DNA from 3 places in the Xanthobacter sediminis genome. Region 1 is predicted to be linked to each of the others. Evidence: predicted binding sites of a transcription regulator. Region 1 holds the regulator's gene; each other region holds the start of a gene.
The links. The regulator LexA, encoded in region 1, represses DNA repair genes until DNA is damaged. The targets are predictions, from matches to a motif close to TGTTCNNNNTGTGTTCNG.
Positions count from the first base shown of each region.

Region 2: V5F61_RS16735 (YifB family Mg chelatase-like AAA ATPase) is a predicted target of LexA. The motif match lies at 3,515-3,532, and genes of this name have one in related genera.
Region 3: V5F61_RS14595 (PA0069 family radical SAM protein) is a predicted target of LexA. The motif match lies at 4,530-4,547, and genes of this name have one in related genera.

Region 1 is NZ_JBAFWH010000006.1:242,695-250,012, forward strand. It holds gene V5F61_RS10640 (anthranilate synthase component II) at 1-279, shown strand, start outside; gene trpD (anthranilate phosphoribosyltransferase) at 289-1,320, shown strand; gene trpC (indole-3-glycerol phosphate synthase TrpC) at 1,320-2,111, shown strand; gene V5F61_RS10655 (DUF2147 domain-containing protein) at 2,191-2,613, shown strand; gene moaC (cyclic pyranopterin monophosphate synthase MoaC) at 2,732-3,211, shown strand; gene V5F61_RS10665 (molybdopterin molybdotransferase MoeA) at 3,244-4,458, shown strand; gene lexA (transcriptional repressor LexA) at 4,628-5,341, shown strand; gene V5F61_RS10675 (ComEC/Rec2 family competence protein) at 5,485-7,318, opposite strand, start outside.
Region 2 is NZ_JBAFWH010000013.1:82,063-89,380, forward strand. It holds gene gshB (glutathione synthase) at 1-577, shown strand, start outside; gene V5F61_RS16720 (PepSY domain-containing protein) at 606-1,103, shown strand; gene V5F61_RS16725 (class I SAM-dependent methyltransferase) at 1,128-1,910, opposite strand; gene V5F61_RS16730 (MFS transporter) at 2,062-3,375, opposite strand; gene V5F61_RS16735 (YifB family Mg chelatase-like AAA ATPase) at 3,592-5,124, shown strand; gene V5F61_RS16740 (helix-turn-helix domain-containing protein) at 5,470-6,384, shown strand; tRNA gene V5F61_RS16745 (tRNA-Leu) at 6,689-6,775, shown strand; gene V5F61_RS16750 (NAD(P)-binding domain-containing protein) at 7,260-7,318, opposite strand, start outside.
Region 3 is NZ_JBAFWH010000010.1:112,689-120,006, forward strand. It holds gene V5F61_RS14575 (hypothetical protein) at 1-333, opposite strand, end outside; gene V5F61_RS14580 (hypothetical protein) at 472-2,082, opposite strand; gene V5F61_RS14585 (FmdB family zinc ribbon protein) at 2,306-2,533, opposite strand; gene V5F61_RS14590 (VOC family protein) at 2,684-3,127, opposite strand; gene V5F61_RS14595 (PA0069 family radical SAM protein) at 3,136-4,251, opposite strand; gene V5F61_RS14600 (aa3-type cytochrome c oxidase subunit IV) at 4,695-4,847, shown strand; gene V5F61_RS14605 (Re/Si-specific NAD(P)(+) transhydrogenase subunit alpha) at 4,884-6,032, shown strand; gene V5F61_RS14610 (proton-translocating transhydrogenase family protein) at 6,032-6,487, shown strand; gene V5F61_RS14615 (NAD(P)(+) transhydrogenase (Re/Si-specific) subunit beta) at 6,498-7,318, shown strand, end outside.

The sequences.
Region 1 (7,318 bases):
CGGAGCGTGTTCCGTGGCCTGAACCACTCTTTCCAGGCCACGCGCTACCATTCGCTGATCGTGAAGCGCGACACCCTGCCTGACACGCTGGAGGTGACCGCCCATACGGCGGACGGGCTCATCATGGGTCTCGCCCACAAGACCCTCCCCATCCACGGTGTCCAGTTCCACCCCGAGAGCATCGCCTCCGAGAACGGCCACGCGCTCCTGCGCAACTTCCTGGAGATCGCGACCGCCTTCAACGCGGCCAAAGCCAACGCGACACCGGCCAAAGGCTGAGGACCAGACATGACGGACGAGTTCAAGCCGCTGCTCGGCAAGGTCGCCACCGGCGCCAGCCTCACCCGCGACGAAGCGGCGATCGTGTTCGACAAGATGATGTCCGGCGAGGCCACCCCCTCGCAGATGGGTGCGCTGCTCATGGGCCTGCGCGTGCGCGGCGAGACGGTGGATGAGATCGCCGGCGCGGTCTCGGTGATGCGGGCCAAGATGCTGCCCGTCTCCGCGCCTGCCGGCGCCGTGGACGTGGTGGGCACGGGCGGCGACGCTTCCGGCTCCTACAACATCTCCACCTGCGCCTCGTTCATCGTGGCCGGCGCTGGCGTGCCGGTGGCCAAGCACGGCAACCGCGCGCTCTCCTCCAAATCCGGCGCCGCCGATGTGCTGGCCGCGCTCGGCGTGCGCATTGATCTCGCGCCCGCCGGCATCTCCCGCTGCATCGCGGAGGCGGGCATCGGCTTCATGTTCGCACCCTCGCACCATCCGGCCATGAAGCATGTGGGCCCCACCCGGGTGGAGCTGGGCACCCGCACCATCTTCAACCTCATCGGCCCGCTCTCCAATCCGGCCGGCGTTACGCACCAAATGGTGGGCGTGTTCGCCAAGTCCTGGATCGTGCCGCTGGCCGAGGTGCTCAAGGCGCTCGGCTCCGAGCGCGCCTTCGTGGTGCACGGCTCCGACGGCCTCGACGAGATCACCATCTCCGGCACCACCGACATCGCGGTGCTTGAAGACGGGCGCATCCACACCTTCCAGGTGACACCGGAGGACGTGGGCCTTGCCCGCGCGCCCGCCGAAGCCCTGAAGGGCGGCGACGCCAAGGTGAACGCGGCGGCCCTCACCGCCGTGCTGGACGGCGCCCGCAACGCCTATCGCGACGTGTCCCTCTTCAATGCCGCCGCGACCCTGGTGGTGGCCGGCCGCGTCAAGGACTTGCGCGCGGGCGTGGAGATGGCGAGCGCCAGCCTCGATTCCGGCGCGGCGAAGGCAAAGCTGGAACAGCTCGTGGCGATTTCCGCGCATGCGGCGGAGGCGGTGTGATGAGCAACATCCTCACCCGCATCGAAGCCTACAAGCGCGAGGAGATCGCCGCGGCGAAACGCGCCCACCCGCTGGCCGAGATCGAGGCCGCAGCCAAGGCGGCGCCGCGCGTACGCCCGTTTGCAGAGGCCCTGGCCCGCACCATCGCCGATGGGCAGACCGCTCTCATCGCCGAGATCAAGAAGGCGAGCCCCTCCAAGGGCTTGATCCGGCCGGATTTTGATCCTCCCGCCCTCGCCCGCGCCTATGAGCGCGGCGGTGCCACCTGCCTCTCCGTGCTCACCGATACGCCCTCCTTCCAGGGCGCGCCGGAATACCTGAAGACCGCGCGCGCCGCGGTGAAGCTGCCGGTGCTGCGCAAGGACTTCATGTACGACACCTACCAGGTTGCGGAAGCGCGCGCCTGGGGAGCGGACTGCATCCTCATCATCATGGCCGGGGTGGACGACGCCCTGGCGAGTGACCTCTCCGCCGCGACCGCCGCCTATGGCATGGACGCCATCTTCGAGGTGCACGACGACGATGAGCTCGAGCGCGCGCTCAAGCTACCGAGTCGCCTGATCGGCATCAACAATCGCGACCTGCGCACCTTCGAGACCACGCTCGCCACCTGCGAGCGCCTCGCTCCGCGGGTGCCGGAGGACCGGCTGGTCATCGGCGAGAGCGGCATCTTCACGGCCGCCGACGTGGCGCGGCTCGCGAAGGTGGGCATCCACTCCATCCTGGTGGGCGAAAGTCTCATGCGGCAGGATGATGTCGCAAGCGCGACATCCCTTCTGCTTGCGTCCTGAGCTTGCCCTATACGTCACTTTCAGCCTTAATGTGTGCACCGGCCCCTGAAGAGGCCGGCGCATATATGGGAGGATCGTGATGAAATTGGCATTTGCCGCGGCCATGCTGGGTGCCGCGTGCCTCGTTTCCCTTCCGGCGCTCGCCGCCGACCCCACCGGCCTGTGGCAGACGCCCACGCGCGGCGGTCAGGTGGAAATTTCCAAGTGTGGGGCGAGCCTGTGTGGCCGACTCGTCGCCTCCGAGGGGCTGAAGGCGGACCCGGCCCTGAAGGATGTCCACAACACCGACGCCGGCCTGCGCGGTCGCGCGCTGAAGGGCCTCACCATCCTCACCGGCTTTTCCGGCGGCCCCACCGAATGGACCGGTGGCAGCATCTACAATGCCGAGGACGGCAAGACCTATTCCGGCACCATCACCCTCGACGGCGACAACACGCTGAAGTTGAAGGGCTGCGTGATGGCGCCGCTCTGCAAGACGCAGACCTGGACCCGCCTGCACTGACGCACGGCCACGCTCCTCCCGCCGAGGGAGGAGCCTTCCGGCGCCCGGGAGGTGGACACGCCCGCCCGCCGGCCCCATCTTTCCGCTCCCGAAAGCGATTCCGGAGAGCGGCGCCCCGATGGCGAGCCTGACCCATCTCGACGACCAGGGCGCGGCGCGCATGGTGGACGTCTCCGAAAAGGCGGTCACGACCCGCGAGGCGGTGGCCGAGGGCCGCGTTTCCATGGCGCCCGCCACGCTCGACATGATCCTCGCCGGCAATGCCAAGAAAGGCGATGTGATGGGCGTCGCCCGCATCGCCGGCATCATGGCCGCCAAGCGCACCCATGAGCTCGTGCCGCTGTGCCATCCTTTGATGCTCTCGAAGGTCGAGGTGGCGATCGCACCCGATCCCGCCCTGCCCGGCCTCGTCGTCACAGCGCGGGTGAAGACCTCCGGCCAGACCGGCGTCGAGATGGAGGCGCTCACCGCCGTTTCGGTCGCGTGCCTCACCGTCTATGACATGGCCAAGGCCGTGGATCGCGGCATGCGCATAGAAGGCGTGCGGCTGTTGGAGAAATCCGGCGGGCGCAGCGGCCTGTGGCAGACCGAAGGCTGAACCCCGCCCCTGCAGAAGAGAGGAAGCGCGCCATGGCGCTGATGAGCGTTGAGGAGGCCATGAGCCGCGTGACCCACGAGGTCACCACCCTCTCAGTGGAGGACGTGCCGGTGGAGGTGGCCGCCGGCCGCGTCCTGGCCGCGGATCTGATCGCCCGCCGCACGCAGCCGCCAGCCGACATGTCGGCCATGGACGGTTATGCCGTGCGCGGCGCTGACATCGCGCGGACACCCGCGTCCCTCACGGTCATCGGCGAATCCGCCGCCGGCCGTCCCTTCGGCGGCAGCGTCGGCGCGGGGGAGGCCGTGCGTATCTTCACCGGCGCAGTGGTTCCCGAGGGGGCCGACACGGTGGTGATCCAGGAAAACACCACCCGCGAGGGTGATCGCGTGGCCACCACGGCGCCCACGGCCGCCCTGCGCAACGTGCGCAAGCGTGGGTGTGATTTCCAGGAAGGCGCGCCGGGCCTCACGGCCGGCCGGCGCCTCACCAGCCGCGACATCATGCTCGCCGCGGCCATGGACCATGCCTTCCTCCCGGTGGCGCGCCGGCCCCGCGTCGCCCTCATCCAGACCGGCGACGAGCTGGTGCTGCCCGGCCGCGGAACTGGCGCGCCGGGGGAAATCGTGGTTTCCAACGCCTTCGGGCTCGCCGCCCTCGCCACCCAGGCCGGCGCCGAGGTCACCGACCTCGGCCTCGTGGGCGACGACCTCGCCCACATTCGCGCCATCGTCGCGCGGGCATTGAGCGGCGCCTTCGACCTGGTGGTGTCCTCCGGCGGCGCCTCCGTGGGGGACCACGACCTCATGGCGCCGGCCCTGCGCGCCGAGGGCGTGGATCTCTATGTGCACAAGATCGCGCTCAGGCCTGGCAAGCCGCTGATGTACGGCAGCCGTGGCGCAGTCCGCGTGCTTGGCCTGCCCGGTAATCCGGTCTCCTCCCACGTCTGCGCGCTGCTGTTCCTTGAGCCCCTGGTCCGCGCCCTGCAAGGCGATGTGGCCGCGGGCGTGCACACCGCGCCGGCGCGCCTCGCCGTGGACGTGCCCGCCAATGACCAGCGGCGAGACTTCATGCGTGCCCACATGGAGCACGATGCCGACGGTTCCATCCGCGTGACGCCAGCCGTATCGCAGGACAGCGCCATGCTGAGCGTACTTTCCTCGGCCGACTGCCTGCTGGTCCGCGCACCGTTCGCAGCGGCGGCCAAGGCGGGCGATCCCTGCGAGATCATTCCGTTCCACGATTAGGCTACCGTTAACCACATCTTCACCCTTGCGGAACACAAAAGGAACAGATAGAAGCTGTTCATGATTTGTTTCGCATTATTTGCGACGCTGCCGCAGGCGGTCTTCCCGCTTTCGGAGGGATGACGACCCGCGCCGCAGTTGGCCGGCAGCACCGGAAACGGGGGGTGAGATGCTGACGCGCAAGCAATATGATCTGCTTCGCTTCATCCATGAGCGACTGAAGGAGACGGGGGTGCCCCCGTCCTTCGATGAGATGAAGGAAGCACTGGACCTGCGGTCCAAGTCCGGCATCCACCGTCTCATCACCGCTCTGGAGGAACGCGGCTTCATCCGCCGCCTGCCCAACCGGGCGCGGGCGCTGGAGGTCGTGCGGCTGCCGGACAGCGTCGCCCCGGGCCTCGCCACCCAGCGCAGCGGCGGACGCGGCTTTTCGCCCTCCGTGATCGAGGGGAGCCTCGGTAAGGTGCGCCCCCCGGCCGACGACGAGGAGGAAACCGGCCAGAGCGTCGTGGTGCCGGTCATGGGCCGCATCGCCGCGGGCACCCCCATCTCGGCCATTCAAAGCCGCAGCGCCACCTTGAACGTACCGCCGGAGATGCTCGGCCAGGGCGAGCATTTCGCCCTTGAGGTGCGCGGCGACAGCATGATCGAGGCCGGCATCCTGGACGGCGACACGGTGCTGATCCGCAAGTGTGACAGCGCGGACACGGGAGACATCGTCGTCGCCCTGGTGGACGAGGAGGAGGCCACCTTGAAGCGCCTGCGCAAGAAGGGCGCCTCCATTGCGCTGGAAGCCGCGAACCCCGCCTATGAAACGCGCATATTCGGGCCGGATCGCGTGCGCATCCAGGGCAGGCTCGTGGGGCTCATGCGGCGATACTGATATCTTGAGGCCGCGTTCACCAGGCCCGGGCCGTCGCGGGCGAACCCTCCTCCGGCCTCCTGCCAGGGACATGGCCAGGCGGCCTCCAGAAGCCACAGGATGTCGCCTTCGAGCACGGCTGTGGGCGGCGATTGAGGGGATGCTCATTCGCTGGCTGCGTCGTCGACCTCGGCGCCCCTGCTCCTCCCTTCCGGCATTCGGGGAGCAGCCGGCGGCGGCATCCAGGGGCGGTGGACCGCCGGATCACGGGCGGGCTGCTCGCGCAGAGCTCCCTGCTCCAGAAAGAAGGCAATCGTGCCGGTGCGCTCCAGCTCCTTCGGCGTCAGCACACGGGCGGGGCAGCCACGGGGCGGAGCTTCCTGCGTCACCACGATCTTCGCGTTCAGGCAATCTGCCGCAAGGCCCTCGGGCTTGCGGGAGACCGCGAGCGTTCCGCCTCCCGGCAGGGGGGCCACGCAGCCCAGGGGATCGCAGGTGAAACCGGCTTCGAGGGCTGTGCCGTTCACGGTGCGCCGCGCGCCCTCTTGCGCGAGCCACTGCTCCACCATCATTTTCTGGCCTTTCGCGCCGATGACCGACAGGCGCCCATCGGCGCTGCGCACGGCCACGGCTGCAGCGTTGGGCGCCACCAACACATCCGGCGCGGGTGGCGCGCCCGACACCAGGATCGCGACAGCCAGCGCAGGCACTGCGAGGAGACTCGGCAGCCCGCGCAGCAGACAGAGCGCGAGCAGCGCCATTGTGAACCAAAGAAGGGCCGCCGTGTTCACGGTGTAGATTCGCGCATCGGCTCCAGGCAACGCCGCGACCCGGTCGGACACCGCCACCATGATCTCGATGCCGGCTCCCATCACCGGCCATGCCAGCCCATCCCATCCGAACGGCATGAGCAGCACGCCGAGAAGGCCGAAGGGCATGACGAGCAGCGAAACGGCGGGCATCGCGACGAGATTTGCGAGCACTCCATACGGTGCGAAGCGCTGGAAATGGAAAGCGCCGTAAGGCCCGCTCGCGAAGCCGGCCACCAGCGCGGTCACCACGGTGCCGGCGACGAACACCAAAGGCAGCATGAGAATGCGCGCAGGCAGGCCCTCGGGCCGGGGCAAGGCGCGCAGGGGCTGCAACCGCTCATAGGCGGCCACCAGAGCCAGCGTGGCGGCGAAGGACATCTGCGGTCCCGGATCCAGGGCGGCTTCCGGCGTGAGGCCCAGGACCACCACGGCGGCCACGGCGATGGTTCGCAGGGTGAGCGCCCTGCGTCCGGCGAGAACACCTGCAAGCACCAGGCCCGTCATCACAAACGAGCGCTGCGCCGGAACGTCGTTTCCGGACAGCACGAGGTAGAAGGCGCTACCCGAGATCGCGAGCAGCGCAGCGGTGGCCTTGATGGGCCAACCCAGCGCCAAAGCCGGCACCAGCGCAAGCACGCCCCGCGCCAACGCGAACAGGGTGCCGGCCACGAGCGCCATATGGAGACCCGAGATGGAGAGGACGTGGGTGAGGCCCGACACACGCATGCTCTCCTCCACCTGCGGGAGAATCGCCGAGCGGTCCCCGGCGACCAGTGCCACAGCGATCTCCGCCGGCGTGCCGTGGAGCACGGCGCGGATGCGTGCACCAAGGGCGGCGCGGATATCGCCGACCAGGGCCGAGAGCCGGACCTGGATGGGAATTTCCACCGGTGCCGGGCTAAGCTTCGGTGGCCCGAGCCCGAAGCCCACGGCGTCGATGCCCTGGAACCATGTCGCTCGGCCGAAGTCGTGCGCCCCGGCCATGGCCGGGCCGAGAGGCGGCAGCAGCCGGACGAGCTGTGTGATGTGCGCCCCCACCTCGGGTGCGCTGCCGCGCTTCAGCGACAGGCGCACCAGGCGCGGCGGCGGACCCTCAATGCCACGGATCGGGCCCGGATCGAGCCGCAGCAAGATGCGATCACTGCCCACGCGCCGCTCCACGCGCTCCACATAGCCGGAGAGCCGG
Region 2 (7,318 bases), on a different contig from region 1:
GGAGAAGATCTTCGTCACCCACTTCCCGGAGCTGATGCCGCCGACGCTCATCACCCGCGACCTCGACGAGATCAAGGCCTTCCGCGCCGAGCATGGCGACGTGGTGATGAAGCCGCTCTACGGCAACGGCGGCGCCGCCGTGTTCCGCCTCACCGCCGACGACCTCAACTTCGGCTCGCTCTACGACCTGTTCTCCACCACCTTCCGCGAGCCCTGGGTGATCCAGCGCTTCCTGCCCCAGGTGAAGCACGGCGACAAGCGCATCATCCTGGTGGACGGCGAGGCGGCCGGCGCCGTGAACCGGGTGCCGAACGAAGGGGACCTGCGCTCCAACATGGTGCGCGGCGGCGCCGCCCGGCCCACCGACCTCACCGACCGGGAGCTGGAGATCTGCGCCCGCATCGGGCCCTCGCTCAAGGCCATGGGCCTCCTCTTCGTGGGCATCGACGTGATCGACGGCAACCTCACCGAGATCAACGTCACCTCCCCCACCGGCCTGCGCGCCATCAAGCGCCTCGGCGGGCCCGACATCGCCGTCCAGATCTGGGATCGGATCGAGGAGAAGCGCGGCGCCTGAGCGCCCCGCCACCGCCGGAGGGAACCCCATGGGACACGCCAAGACCCGCAGCGCCCTGACGACACGCCACGCCTCGAAGGCGCGCCTCGCCCTGCCCCTCGCGCTCGCGCTCTTCGCCGCCCCGGCGCTGGCGCAGACCCCGCCCGAGGCGCAGTGGCGCCCGGCCTCGGAGATCGCCACCCATCTCGCCGAGAACGGCTTCCGCGTGATGAAGCTGGACCGCGAGCATGACGGCTACGAGGCCGACCTCATCGACCGCCAGGGCAACCGGGTGGAGGCGCGGGTGAACCCGGTCACGGCCGAGCTGGTGAGCACCAAGTCCGAAGGCCGCGCCGGGCCGGTGCACGAGCAGTGGCTCACCCTCGCCCAGGTGGCCCGCCACCTGGAGGGCAAGGGCTTCACCGTGCGCAAGATCGAGACCGAGGCCAGCGGCTACGAGGCCGACCTCACCGACCGCGGGGGCGCGCGGACCGAAGCGAAGATCGACCCCATGAGCGGGGAGATCCTCGCCTCCAAGCCCGACTGACGCCCTGCCGGCGTGCGGGACGCCTCAGGCCGCCCGCGCCACCAGGGTCAGCGTATCCACGGTGAAGCTGCCGTCGGGCTCGATCTCGAAATGGCGAGCCACATCCGCGCTCGCCCCCTGCTGGAGGCTGCGGATCGCATCCACATGCAGCGCGCTGGTGCGGATGCGCGCCACCCAGGAGGAGAACTCCAGCCTGAGCCGGTGCTCGCGCGCCTCCTCCACCACGAAGCCGGCGGCGGCGAGGTGCGCCGCCCATTCGGGCCGTGAGAAGTCTCGCCCGTGGGAGGGATCACGCAGCAGCTCCACCGCCTGGAGGAAGGTGTCGGCCACCGCCCAGACCGGCGCCGCCACGTCCATGAACACCGCCCGGCCGCCGGCCTTCAACACGCGGCGCGCCTCGCTGAGGCCGCCGTGCAGGCTGCGCCAGTGGTGGGCGCTGTAGCGCGAGGCCACGGCATCGAAGCTCCCGTCGGCGAAGGGCAGCGCCTCTGCCACGCCGCGCGCGGTGGCGATATTGCCGAGCCCGCGGCGCGACGCCTCCGCCGACACCGCCTCGAGCATGGCGCCGGAAAGGTCATAGGCCACCGCCTCCCTGACGAACGGCGCGGCGGTGAAGCTCACATGGCCGCCGCCACAGCCGAGATCGAGCAACCTTTCGGGCCGCTCGCGCTCCAGGAGGGCGGAAAGGGCCGCGAGATCCGGCCCCTGCGCATGCACGGCGCTCGCCACATAGGCCGAAGCCTGCGGCCCGAACTGCTGCGCCACCAGGTCCGCGAGACTGGCGGCGCGCGGGGTGTCCTCGGTCATGGCGTGTCCTCCCTCTTGCCTCAGCACCAGTGCCAAACGCGGCACCCTTGGGCAACCTGCCGCAACGGCAGATCCGGTTTGCCGCCGGGTGGCACCTTCGCAAGCCTGCGCGGTGCCCAAGCGCTCTCCGGCGCTGGCCGAAGACGGAACCTCAGGCGGCAGCCACGCGGTCCCGGTCCGGGTGGTGGAAGGCGAGCACCAGCACCACGGAGGAGGCGCCGAGGGCGGCCATCAGCCAGAAGCCGTCATCGAACGAGCCGCGCAGGTGCAGCACCCAGCCCGTGAGCGCCGGCGCGAGGAAGCCCGCCACGGCGAAAGCGAAGTCCATGATGCCGAGGGCGGTGGCCGCCCGTTGCGGCACGATGTCCACGTTCACCGCATAATAAGCCGCGTTGGCGCCCATGGAGGCGGCCACCGCCACCGTGATGCAGGCCACAGCCAGCGGCAGGCTGACGCCGAACGCCACCGGCACCACCGCCGCAGCCGCCACCAGCTGCGTGCCCGCGATGAGGTAGGAGCGCGCCACCCTGAGCCGCCCGGTGGTCTTCAGCAGGTGGTCCGACCAGTGGCCGAACGCCCACAGCACCGCCGCCGCCGCCAGCCACGGCAGCACCGTGAAGGCGCCGACCGTGGTGAGATCGAGCCCGTAGACCTGGTGCAGGTAGCTCGGCAGCCAGGTCATGAAGAAAAACAGGAAGTAGCCGAAGACGAAAAACGCCCAGTAGTTCACCAGCAGGGTGGGATTGGTCAGCAGCAGCCGCGCAATTCCGCGCCCGCCGACAGGGGCATCCTGCGCCTCGTGCGCGCCCGCGCCATGCCTGCCCGCCTCGTGCGCGCCGGAAGCCGGCGCCCCCGCGCGAATGTGCGCAAGCTCCTCCGCGTTCACATGGGGAGAACCGGCGGGATCGTTCCGGAACAGCACCAGCCACAGCGGCACCCAGACCACCGAGATCAGGAACAGCACGCCGAAGGTCCAGCGCCAGTCCAGCAGCGCCAGGAGCTGGGTGACGATGGGGCCGCCGATGGCAAGGGCCAGCGGCACCGACACCAGCGCATAGCCCAGGGCGCTCGCCTGCTCCTGGGGCGGCAGCCAGCGGCTCACGGCACCCGTCAGCGCGGGAAAGTTCGGCCCCTCGGCCACGCCCAGCAGCACACGCGCCGCATAGAGCGCGGCGAAGCCCGTGGCCGCGCCGGTGAGGCCGATGGAGAAGCTCCACAACACCGCCGCCACCGCCAGCACGCCGCGCGCCCCCCACCGGTCCACCGCGATGCCCCCGAGGAGGGTTGTCAACGCATAGCCGATGCCGAAGGCGCCAAGAATGGTGCCCGCGTCCAGCTTGGAAAGCCCGAGCGCCTGCTCCATCAGCGGGATCGCGTAAGAGATGGCCGCCCGGTCGACATAATTCACCACCGTGATGGCGAACAGGAGCAGGACCACCACGAACCGGAAACGTGTCGCCGCCATTGCGGGCCTCCTCTGCGGGCCTTCTCGTCCCGGCCCGATCCTAGACCCTTTCGGCCCATCTCGGGCAATGCGGTGCGCGACAAGCCTGCGCGCCGGCGAAATTCCGCGCGCATCCCTGCCGTCATGCCGGAGATCGCCTTGTTCATACTCCGTTCTTGCTCCGGGCACATCCGTTCGATAGGATTTGCAATCTACGGCTGAACATGGGGTGCAGCGGTGATTCAGCGGGTGGCGACGGTGGCGTTCCAGGGGGTGGAGGCGCGCCCCGTGGATGTGCAGGTGCATGTGGCGGCAGGCCTGCCCGCCTTCACCATCGTCGGCCTGCCGGATAAGGCCGTGACGGAGGCCAAGGAGCGGGTGCGCGCGGCGCTGATCGCCTCCGGCCTCGCGCTGCCGGCCCGGCGCATCACCATCAATCTCGCCCCCGCCGACCTGCCGAAGGAAGGCTCCCACTACGACCTTCCCATCGCGCTCGGGCTCATGGCCGCCATCGGCGCCATTCCGGCCGATGCGCTGGCGGGCTTCACGGTGGTGGGCGAACTGGCGCTCGACGGCACCATCGCCGCCGTGGCCGGGGTGCTGCCGGCGGCCATCGGCGCCAATGCACGCGGCCACGGGCTGGTGTGCCCAGCACCCTGCGGAGCCGAGGCCGCCTGGGCCAGCCCCGAGATGGAGATTCTCGCCCCCGCCACTCTGCTCGAGCTCGCCAACCACATGAGCGGGCGCCAGGCCCTCGCCCGGCCCGAGCCGCTCATGCGCACGGACGGCCCCGCCGCCCTCGACCTTCGGGACGTGAAGGGCCAGGAGACCGCCAAGCGGGCCATCGAGGTGGCCGCCGCCGGCGGCCACAATCTCCTGTTCATCGGCCCGCCGGGTGCGGGCAAGTCCATGCTGGCGCAGCGCCTGCCTTCCATCCTGCCGCCGCTCGCGCCGGTGGAGATGCTGGATGTCTCCATGATCGCCTCGGTGGCCGGCGCCATCGGGGACGGCGGGCTGGTCAGCCGGCGCCCGTTCCGCGCCCCGCACCATTCCGCCAGCATGGCGGCGATGGTGGGCGGCGGCGCCAAGGCCCGGCCCGGCGAGGTCTCCCTTGCCCACAACGGCGTCCTCTTCCTCGATGAACTGCCGGAATTCTCGCCCCAGGTGCTCGATTCCCTGCGCCAGCCGCTGGAAACGGGCGAGGTGCTGATCGCCCGGGCCAACAACCGGGTCACCTACCCCGCCCGGTTCCAGCTCGTCGCCGCCATGAACCCCTGCCGCTGCGGCCATGCCGGAGAGCCCGGCTACACCTGCAAGCGCGGCCCGCGCTGCGCGGACGAATACCAGGCCCGCCTTTCCGGCCCCTTCCTCGACCGCATCGACATCCACCTGGAAGTGCCGGCCGTAAGCGCCGCCGACCTTGTTCTTCCCGCACCGGCGGAAGGCTCGCGGGAGGTGGCGGCGCGGGTAGCGCTGGCGCGGCAACTGCAGGCGGAGCGCTACGCCGCCCTCGGCCGGCCGGACGTGCGGACCAATGCGGAGGCATCCGGCCCGCTGCTCGAAGCCGTGGCCCAGCCGGATGCCGCCGGTGCCGCCCTGCTGCGCGACGCCGCCGACGCCATGCGCCTCACCGCCCGCGGCTATCACCGCGTATTGAAGGTGGCGCGCACCCTGGCGGATCTCGATGGCGCGGACGGCGTGGGCCGGCGCCATCTCGCGGAAGCGCTGGCCTACCGGGCCGCCGCCGAGCGCCCACGTGCCGCAGCCTGACACCGACCGGAGCGCATGCCTGCCTGCTCGGAATGGTGCGGGCGAGCCACCCCAACGCGGCCATTGATCGCCGGGGCGGAGGAGATACGATGGCAGCGCCAGCTACCACCGCGCAGACGGCGGACGCGCACCGGACAGGCGGCATTTCGCGTGTCGAGATCGTAATTTACTGCGTCCTGAAGTCGAGATAACACGAACCCCTCTCCTTCCGCGCGATCGGAGCGAGAAGTACGCACAGCATGGCGGCGGAACATGACGCCCAGAGTCGAGCCCCCCCTCCCTCCCCTCCTCTTCGGGAACAGGGAGAGAGTCCGGATCCGCTCCGTCCTGCAGATGCAGGAACAGGTGCAGCACGCCCTGGGCTGGAGCGCCGAATATGATGCGCTCGACGACCCCTCGGCCTTCGCCACGCAGCAGTCTTCTGTCACGGTCAACGGCATGCGGGTCACAGCCCTCGCGCATACGCCCATCCGCACCCGCGTCGATTCCGACGAATTCTCGTTCTTCATGCCGGTGGATGGCGGCGCCATCGAGTCCGTGGTCAACGGCGAGCGGGTCCGGTGCGACCCCATGCGTACGGCGCTTCTCGCCCCTGAAGGAGAGCGCATCGGCACAGGCCGCTCCCGCTCCATCGTCGTCGCGGTCCTGGAAAAACCGCGCCTGCTTTCGACCGCCCGCGCCATGCTGCGCGACGACGAGGCAGGGCTCGACCTCCAGCGGCCCAGCATCCTGCCGCTCGCGGCGGGGCCCATGAACTTCGATCTCCTGCTGCGCAGCGCCTGCCGGGCCTTTGATGCCTGCAGCATGAATCCCGTAGCCGCCGCCGCGCTGGCGGTCGACGACACCCTCTACCGCACCATTTGCGCGATGCTGTTGCGTGAGCGCCTCTTCGCCGAGGCCATGCCCTCCGTCACCCGCAGCGGCATCGACGCCGGCCTGGACCTGGCGTGCGAGTACATCCTCGCCAATCTCGGCGGCCGCATCAGCATGACGGACCTGGAGCGCATCAGCGGCCTGTCCACGCGCACCTTGCAATACGCCTTCCAGAAGCGCTTCGGCTGCACTCCCGTCACCTGGATCCGGAACGAGCGGCTGACCGCTGCCCGCGCCCTGCTGCTCGCGGCCGACGAGAAGACCACGGTAACCGATGCAGCGCTGGCTTTCGGCTTCTCCAACCTCGGCAATTTCTCCAGATATTATTCCGACAAGTTCGGCGAATACCCCTCCCAGACCCTCGCCGACGCCCGCGCACGAATGTAGCGCGCGGCTGCGCACCGAGCGGGACGGACCCCACCCAAAAGCAGACACGAGCACCCCGCCGAGAGCTTCGCCGCACCGCCGACGGGAAAGCGGGCTGGCGATCAGCCGCGGGGTATCGTATAGGAGCCCGGCGCAGCTTCCGCGCGGCGCGACAATGCAGGCGCGGCAGGACCGGTGGATGCGCGGCTCGCCCGCGACGGGTTGGAAACGGCATGTTTCAACAGGTCGCAGGTGGTGAAGGAAAAGGTTCGGGCCAACGAAGGTCGACAGGCGCAAAACGCCTCGGCCCCTCAGCGGCAAGAGTGCGGGCGTGGCGGAACTGGTAGACGCAGCGGACTCAAAATCCGCCGTCCTTACGGATATGTCGGTTCGAGTCCGACCGCCCGCACCATTCCTTCGTGACAAATAAGAACGCCGTGCGGGACGTCCAAGGCGTGCACATGCGCGGATTGGTCCCTTGCCGATGCGTCCCCTGAAGCTGGCCGACGTATTTTCTCAGCAGCGCGCCCGGGGCGGAGGCTCTTGGTGGCTCTGCATCAGGCAAGCGGCAGGATGTGCCGTTCGGTCGGTCGGCATTTCGCATCCCAATATCAAGCGTCCGCCCCGGCCCGCGGGAAATCACCGCAGTTCCGGACCTCGGTGACGCGGAGGGAAAGCACCTCGAGCTCGCCACGATCTTACATCTGCGGCAGGTGCACGCCGCCCTCAAGCACGCCCTGCCCGCAGCCGGGCTCGCTGTCTGGGCGCGTGCCCGGGGCGCACGGACTATTGATGCCTCAAGAGAATGCGCCGCTCATGCGAAAGCCCCGCGAGCGGGCTCGCGGGGCTCTTGGAAACATCCGTCCGGCCTCGGCTGGGGACCGAGGCCGGTGCCGTCAGTTCTTCAGGTACGCCTCCATGGAATCGTCCAGGGCGTCCTTCCAGGGGGTGTGGT
Region 3 (7,318 bases), on a different contig from region 1:
CGCGCGCGCCTCCGGCTCGGTGGAATTGTCGCACACCAGGAGAGGCGTGCCGGGCAGGAAGCGCGCCATGGAATCCGCCAGCAGCGCCACCGCCTCCGGCACATTGTAGGCGATGGTGATGGCGAGGGTGTCCGCGTTCCGCTCCCGCAGCCGACGGACCACCTCGTCCTGGCCCGGCGCCCGGCGCGTGCGGTAGATGCGGTCCAGCACCGCGTAGCGCGCATGGTTGAGCCAATGCAGGCCAGGTACGCGGGCGAACCGGCCTGCGAACACCAGCGGCTCCGGCGCCCTGCGGCGTCCGGATCGCTCGGCCTGCGGTTGCTGCTCGCTCATGCGCCTTCTCCTGCTGCCGCCCCGCACCCCATCTGCCCATGGACGGAGCCCACCGACCATCGCCTCAGCCCGGCGAAGCTCGACGGCGACGGCGCGTGGTGGCGGAAAGTCTCGCCTTCGGCCATTCCTGCGGCGCTCTTATGGCGCCGGGGCGGGCGCCGGGAGAAGGGCGAACAGCCGCGCCTCCTCCGCACCACCGGGCCGTGGAAAGCTGCCGAGGCTCCGGAACCGCTCCGGATGCGCAGCGATCGCCGCCTCCAGGCGCTCGCGCAGCCAGGCATCGCCCCCTTCCGCCACGGCGACGTAGCCGACGCCGAGGCGGTCGAGCCCGATCATCAGTTCTTCCGGGGTTTCGTAAAGCGGCGCCCCGGCCGCAGGCCCGGGCCCGCGCACAGTGAATGCCGTCCGCGCCGGCACCACGAAGCTCTTCAGCGCGCGGTCACGCTGGGCCACGGCCGCCACCAGCGCGCCCTCTCCCTCCGCCCCCGCCACCACCAGCAGCGCCGGCGGGCGGCTAGTATCGGCCAGGAAGGTCTGCGCCACCGCGTCGAGCCCCAGCGCCGGCTTCGCGATCGCGCTCATCAGCCCCGGCATGGCCGCAAGCAGCATGACCAGCGCCACCAGCAGCCCGGCGAGGGTGTGCCAGCCACTGGTCGCCAGCCCCACGAGGCGCAGCCCGCCCGCCGCCGCGAGCATCACCAGCGGCGCATAGAGCGGTAGCCAGGATGCTGCGCCGCTCGGCGGCAGTCCGAACCCGCGCGCCAGGATGAGGAGAGCGGCGACGAAGGCCAGCACCAGGGCGGCCAACACCGCCGGCAGCAGGTCACCCGCCCGACCACGCCATGCGCCGCGCGTCACGAGCACGACGCCCGCCGCCGCCAGCACCGCCAGCACGGCACCCAGCCCCTCCGCCACCAGCCTCGCCTGCGCGCCGAAGGCGGGGACCGCCGATGCCCCCCGCGCGGCGGCCTGCACCATGGGGAGGGTTCCGATGGTCCACGGGCCCGCGAGCACGACAATCGGCAGCAGCGGTAGCCAGAAGGCGCCACGCCGCAGCAGCGCGAACCGCCTCGTGAGGAGCACCGCGAGCGGCGGCAGCAGCAGCAGGGCGACACCCGTCAGCTTTGTGAGGATCGCGGCGGCTGCCAGCACACCGAAAAGCAGAGCGCGACCCCGGTCCGGGCGATGGAGGAAGCCGGCATAGGCGAGGCCCGCCCACAGCGTGAGCAGGGCCAGCGGCAGATCGAGCCCCACCACCAGCGTCGCCTCGCGCAGGGGCGGCAGCGCCATGAGCACCGCGCCCACGGCCACCCCTGGCAGGGGGCCAAGGCGCCGCGCCGCCGCCCACCCCGCGCTCGCCACCAGCAGGGCGGCCAGGGCGGCGGGCAGGAGCAGCACCGCGGGAGTCGATGGCTCCAGCAGGGTCAGCCACAGGCCTTCGAGCAGGTAGAACAGGGGCGGGAAGAGGCCGAGCACCACGCGCGGAAAGTGCAGGCCATAGTCGCCGATGAAAGCGACCGGCGCGGGCAGGCCCGCAGCAAGGTAGTCGGCGACCATGAGCCCGGTCACCACGTGGCCCGCCTCCTCGGGGCCGGTGGCGGAGAACTCGGCCGTGTAAGCCCCCGCCGCACGCTGCTGCACGACGATCAGCACCGTCAGCAGCGCGGTGAGAATGAGGAAGCCGAGGCCATGCAGCGCGGCGGTACCGAGGCTTCGGCGGTGCTCTTCCCGCACCATGTCCTGCGCCAACTTCGCTCCTCCGCGCTACGCCCCTCCCGGCGGCCGGGCGCGAAGCGGCGGCGAACCGGGGTTCCCCGGCCTTCTAGAAGGAGACGGCGCCGCCGTCCATGCCCGCCCGCTTGGGACGCCGGGTCGCGCGGCGGCCGGCAAGCCTGCCCCGGGGCGCGGCGCCATGAGCGCGCCTCCCCGGCGCCATGAGCGCGCCTCCCCGGCGGCGCCATGCCCGCGCGGATCAGGTGCCCCGCTCGGCCTTGTTGAAATTGCTGAGGTTCCCCTCCCGCTCGGCCTGCTTGCGCCAGATCTTGGCGGCGGCCTTCAGCTTCGCCTCGGGAGCGATGCGCGACATCAGGCGATCGAGCTTCCGGCCCCCGCACTTCGGACACACTGGGGTGTCGGAGAAGCCGACCAGCAGTTCGCTGTCCGTGTTGCAATCCTGACAATGAAAGCCGTAGAGCGGCATCACGCGGCCTCTGTTCCGGCGCCCGGCAGCGCCTTGAAGGGACTGGCGGAGCACCCGGGCACACCCGGCCGGCGAGCGGCGGGCGCGCCGGGGCATCGCCTCACGACCACACCACAAGCAATTTTCGCGCCAATCCCACCGAACGGCGCCTCAGCGCGGCACCGTCAACCGCCCCTCTCCGTCGAACGGAAAGAAGGGATTGTGCGCCACTTCCCACAGATGGCCGTCCGGATCGGCGAAATACCCGCTCGTGCCGCCCCAGAACACCGGTTGCGCCGGCTTCACGCATTTGCCGCCGGCCGCCACCGCCCGCGCGATCACGGTCGCCACCGCCTCCGCTTCGGCGACGTTGCAAGCCAGGGTGTGGCCCCGGAAAGCCGGAAGTTCCCCGCCCGCATCGAGGGCAGCATCCTCCGCCAGCCTGTCGCGCGGATAGAGGCTGAGCACCACGTGGCCAGCGAGGAAGAAGGCAACCCCAGTTGCCGCCGCGTCCCGCCGCTCCAGCCCCATGCCGGCATAGAAGGCGCAGGCGCGGGCGAGATCGGCGACGCCGAGGGTCACCAGATGCAGGCGGAAGGGTACGTCAGGCGACATACGGATCCTCAATCGAACAGGGAGAGCTGCTCGCCCATCGGCTTCGGCCGGCGAAAATGGGCGGTGGAGAGCTTGGCGCGGCGCCCGTCGAGCCCGAGCCGGCGCGCGGCGATCTCGAAGCGGCGGCCGAGGGTCCAGGCATAGGGCCCTTCCCCGCGCATGCGGCCGCCAAAGGTGGAATCATAGTCCTTGCCGCCGCGCATCTGCTGGAGCAGGGCCAGCACGTGGCGGGCCTTGTCCGGGAAATGGGTGACGAGCCATTCGCGGAACAGGTCCGCCACCTCCAGCGGCAGGCGCAGCAGCACGTAGCCCGCCTCCCGCGCGCCGGCGGCCTTGGCGGCGTCGAGCAGGCGCTCCAGCTCCATGTCGTTGAGGGCGGGAACGAGCGGCGCCGTCATCACCGCCGTGGGGATGCCCGCCTCGCTCAGCCGCTGAATGGTGCCGAGCCGGCGCTGCGGGCTCGCGGCGCGCGGCTCCATGATGCGCGAGAGGTGCGGATCGAGCGTGGTGAGCGACACCGCCACCTTCGCCAGTCCCTTCTCCGCCATGGACGCGAGGATGTCGATATCGCGCGCCACCAGCCCTGACTTGGTGACGATGGCCACCGGATGGCCGAAGTCACGCAGAACCTCCAGGATGCGGCGCGTGACCTGGTATTGCCTCTCTATGGGCTGGTAGGGGTCGGTGTTGGTGCCCATGGCGATGGTCCGCGGCTGGTAGCCGGGGTGCGAGAGCTCCCGCGCCAGCAGCTCCGGCGCGTCGGGCTTCACGAATAGCTTGGTCTCGAAATCGAGCCCCGCCGACAGGCCGTGATAGGCGTGGGTGGGCCGCGCGAAGCAGTAGACGCAGCCATGCTCGCAGCCGCGGTATGGATTGATGGAGCGGTCGAAGCCGACGTCCGGTGACTGGTTGCGGGTGATGACGGTGCGGGCGCGCTCCTCGGTCACCTCGGTGCGGAAGGGGGGCAGGTCTTCCAGCTGCTGCCAGCCGTCGTCGAAGCGCACCCGCGCCGCCGGCTCGAACCGCCCGGCTGCATTGGAGACCGCGCCCCGGCCCCGCCGCCGCCCCTCTTCCACCTGCGCCTCGACGCGGGCGGAGGCAGCGGGCGCAGCCGGCTGGCCCACCCCGCCCCCATCCGCCGTCGCGATCCGGGAGGCCTCGGCGGACACGCGCGCGACTTCGGCCTTATCCTCGCCCAGGCGACCCGTGACACGCTTGGCGGAGGTCCTTCCCGACGGCCGGGGCTTGGCCGCCGCCGGCAGGATCGGCGCCGCCCCTTTTTCGGCCAATGCGCGCCGCGTGCCACGCCGACGCGACGCGCCCTCAGCCTCGGGAGGCGGGGCAGGCGTAAGTACGAGCTGGGGCGCATCGATGTTCATGAATCAAACGCTAACACCACGCCACGAACAAAACAAGAACAGTGAAACGAAAAGCCGCTTCCGGGGCTGATCGCGCCTTGGCGGAAAGCGTTACTCCATTGTACGCTGAAGTACGCTTCCGACAGCGGTTGCCAGATGTCGGAGGCTCCGTTAAAGCCCGTAGAGGCTGTGCGCTCAGGGAGAATAAAATGGCGGAACATGCGACGATCGAGCACGCCACCGCCAACGGCAATAACTTTGCCGAGCACCTGCGTTCATATGCTCTATTCACGGCGCTCGCCAAATGGGCAACCGCGACGGTCGCCGCCGTGCTCGTCCTTATGTGGATCTTCCTCCTCTGAGCCTTTGAAAAGCCCGGAGCACTGGAGACATCTCAGATGAAAATCGCTGTCGTCGCCGAGGCTGACCTCGGCGAGCCGAGGGTTGGTGCAACCCCGGATACGGTGAAGCGTCTCGTGGCCCTCGGTGGCGATGTCGCCGTCGAGAGCGGCGCGGGCCTCAAATCCGGCATCCTCGATGCCGAATACGTCGCGGCCGGCGCCACCATTGCCGCATCGACGGCCGACGCCCTGTCCGGTGCTCAAGTGGTACTCAAAGTGCGGCGTCCCGAGGAAGCCGAACTTTCGTTGTATACACCGGGCACCATCGTGCTCGCCATCATGGACCCGCACGGCCATGAGGCCGCGCTCGCGGCCATGGCGAAGGCCGGCATCAGCGCCTTCGCCATGGAGCTGATGCCCCGCATCACCCGCGCCCAGGTGATGGACGTGCTCTCCTCCCAGGCCAATCTCGCGGGCTATCGTGCCATCATCGACGCCTCCTACGAGTTCGGGCGCGCCTTCCCGCAGATGATGACCGCCGCCGGCACCGTTCCCGCGGGCCGCGTGTTTGTCATGGGCGCCGGCGTGGCGGGCCTGCAGGCCATCGCCACCGCGCGCCGCCTCGGGGCGATCGTGACCGCCACCGACGTGCGGCCCGCCTCCAAGGACCAGGTGGCCTCGCTGGGCGCCAAGTTCATCGCGGTGGAGGACGAGGAGTTCAAGCAGGCCGAAAGCGCCACCGGCTACGCCAAGCCCATGTCCGCCGAATACCAGGCCAAGCAGGCGGCGCTGGTGGCCGAGCACATCAAGAAGCAGGACGTCGTGGTGACCACGGCGCTCATTCCCGGCCGGCCTGCGCCGCGCCTGCTGAGCGCTGAGATGGTGGCCTCCATGCGCCCCGGCTCGGTGGTGGTGGACCTCGCGGTGGAGCGCGGCGGAAACGTGGAAGGCTCCGTCGCCGGGCAGGTGGTGGAAATCGGCGGCGTGAAGATCATCGGTCATCACAACGTGCCGGGCCGGCTCGCGGCTTCCGCCTCTCCGCTTTACGCGAAGAACCTCTACAACTTCTTTGAGACCATGGTGGACAAGTCGGCCAAGACGCTGGCGGTCAAGTGGGACGACGAGCTGGTGAAGGCCACCCTGCTCACCCGCGACGGCGCCGTCGTGCATCCGAACTTCATCCCGAAGACCGAGGGAGCCGCGTGATGAATCCCGTGACAGCCCAAGCCGCGGCAGATGCCGCAGTCCAGGCGCGCGCCGCTGCCGAGATCGCCCGCCAGGCCGCCGAAGCGGCCCAGATCTACGCCGACCAGGCGGCCACCGCCCTCGGCGCGGCGGCCAGCGCCGCCACCGGCGGGGCCATCGACCCGTTCGTGTTCCGCCTGTCCATCTTCGTGCTGGCGGTGTTCGTGGGCTATTACGTGGTGTGGTCGGTGACCCCGGCGCTCCACACCCCGCTCATGAGCGTCACCAACGCCATCTCCTCCGTGATCGTGGTGGGCGCCCTGCTCGCCGTGGGCGTGACCACCGTGGGCGATGCCTCGCACGCCTGGTGGGCGCGCATCTTCGGCTTCATCGCCCTCATCCTCGCATCGGTGAACATCTTCGGCGGGTTCATGGTGACCAGCCGCATGCTCGCCATGTACTCGAAGAAGAAGTGAGGCCCACGATATGAACATCAATATCGCGGCCGCGCTCTACCTTGTCGCGGGCGTCCTTTTCATCCTGGCGCTGCGCGGCCTCTCGCACCCCACCACCTCGCGGCGGGGCAATCTGTTCGGCATGGCGGGCATGGCCATCGCCGTGCTCACCACCCTGGCGCTCCAGCCCCCGGCGGACGCGGTGGGCTGGGTGCTGGTGATCGCCGGCATCGGCATCGGCGGCGGCATCGGCGCCGTGGTGGCCAAGCGCATCGCCATGACCGCCATGCCGCAGCTGGTCGCGGCTTTCCACTCGCTGGTCGGCCTCGCGGCGGTGCTGGTGGCGGCGGCGGCGCTCTACGCGCCGCGCGCCTTCGGCATCGGCGATCCCGGCCACCTGCACGGGGCGAGCCTCATCGAGATGTCGCTGGGCGTGGCCATCGGCGCCATCACCTTCACCGGCTCGCTGATCGCCTTCGCCAAGCTCAACGGCAACATGAGCGGCAAGCCGATCATCCTGCCGATGCGCCACTTCATCAACGGCGGCCTCGGCCTGCTGCTGATCATCCTCGTCATCGCGTTCGTGAACACCGGCTCGATCGCGCTGTTCTGGATCATCACCATCCTGTCGCTGGTGCTCGGCGGCCTGCTCATCATCCCCATCGGCGGCGCAGACATGCCGGTGGTGGTGTCGATGCTGAACTCCTACTCGGGCTGGGCGGCGGCCGGCATCGGCTTCACCCTGGGCAACACCGCACTCATCATCACCGGCGCGCTGGTGGGCTCCTCGGGCGCCATCCTCAGCTACATCATGTGCAAGGGCATGAACCGGTCCTTCATCTCGGTCATCCT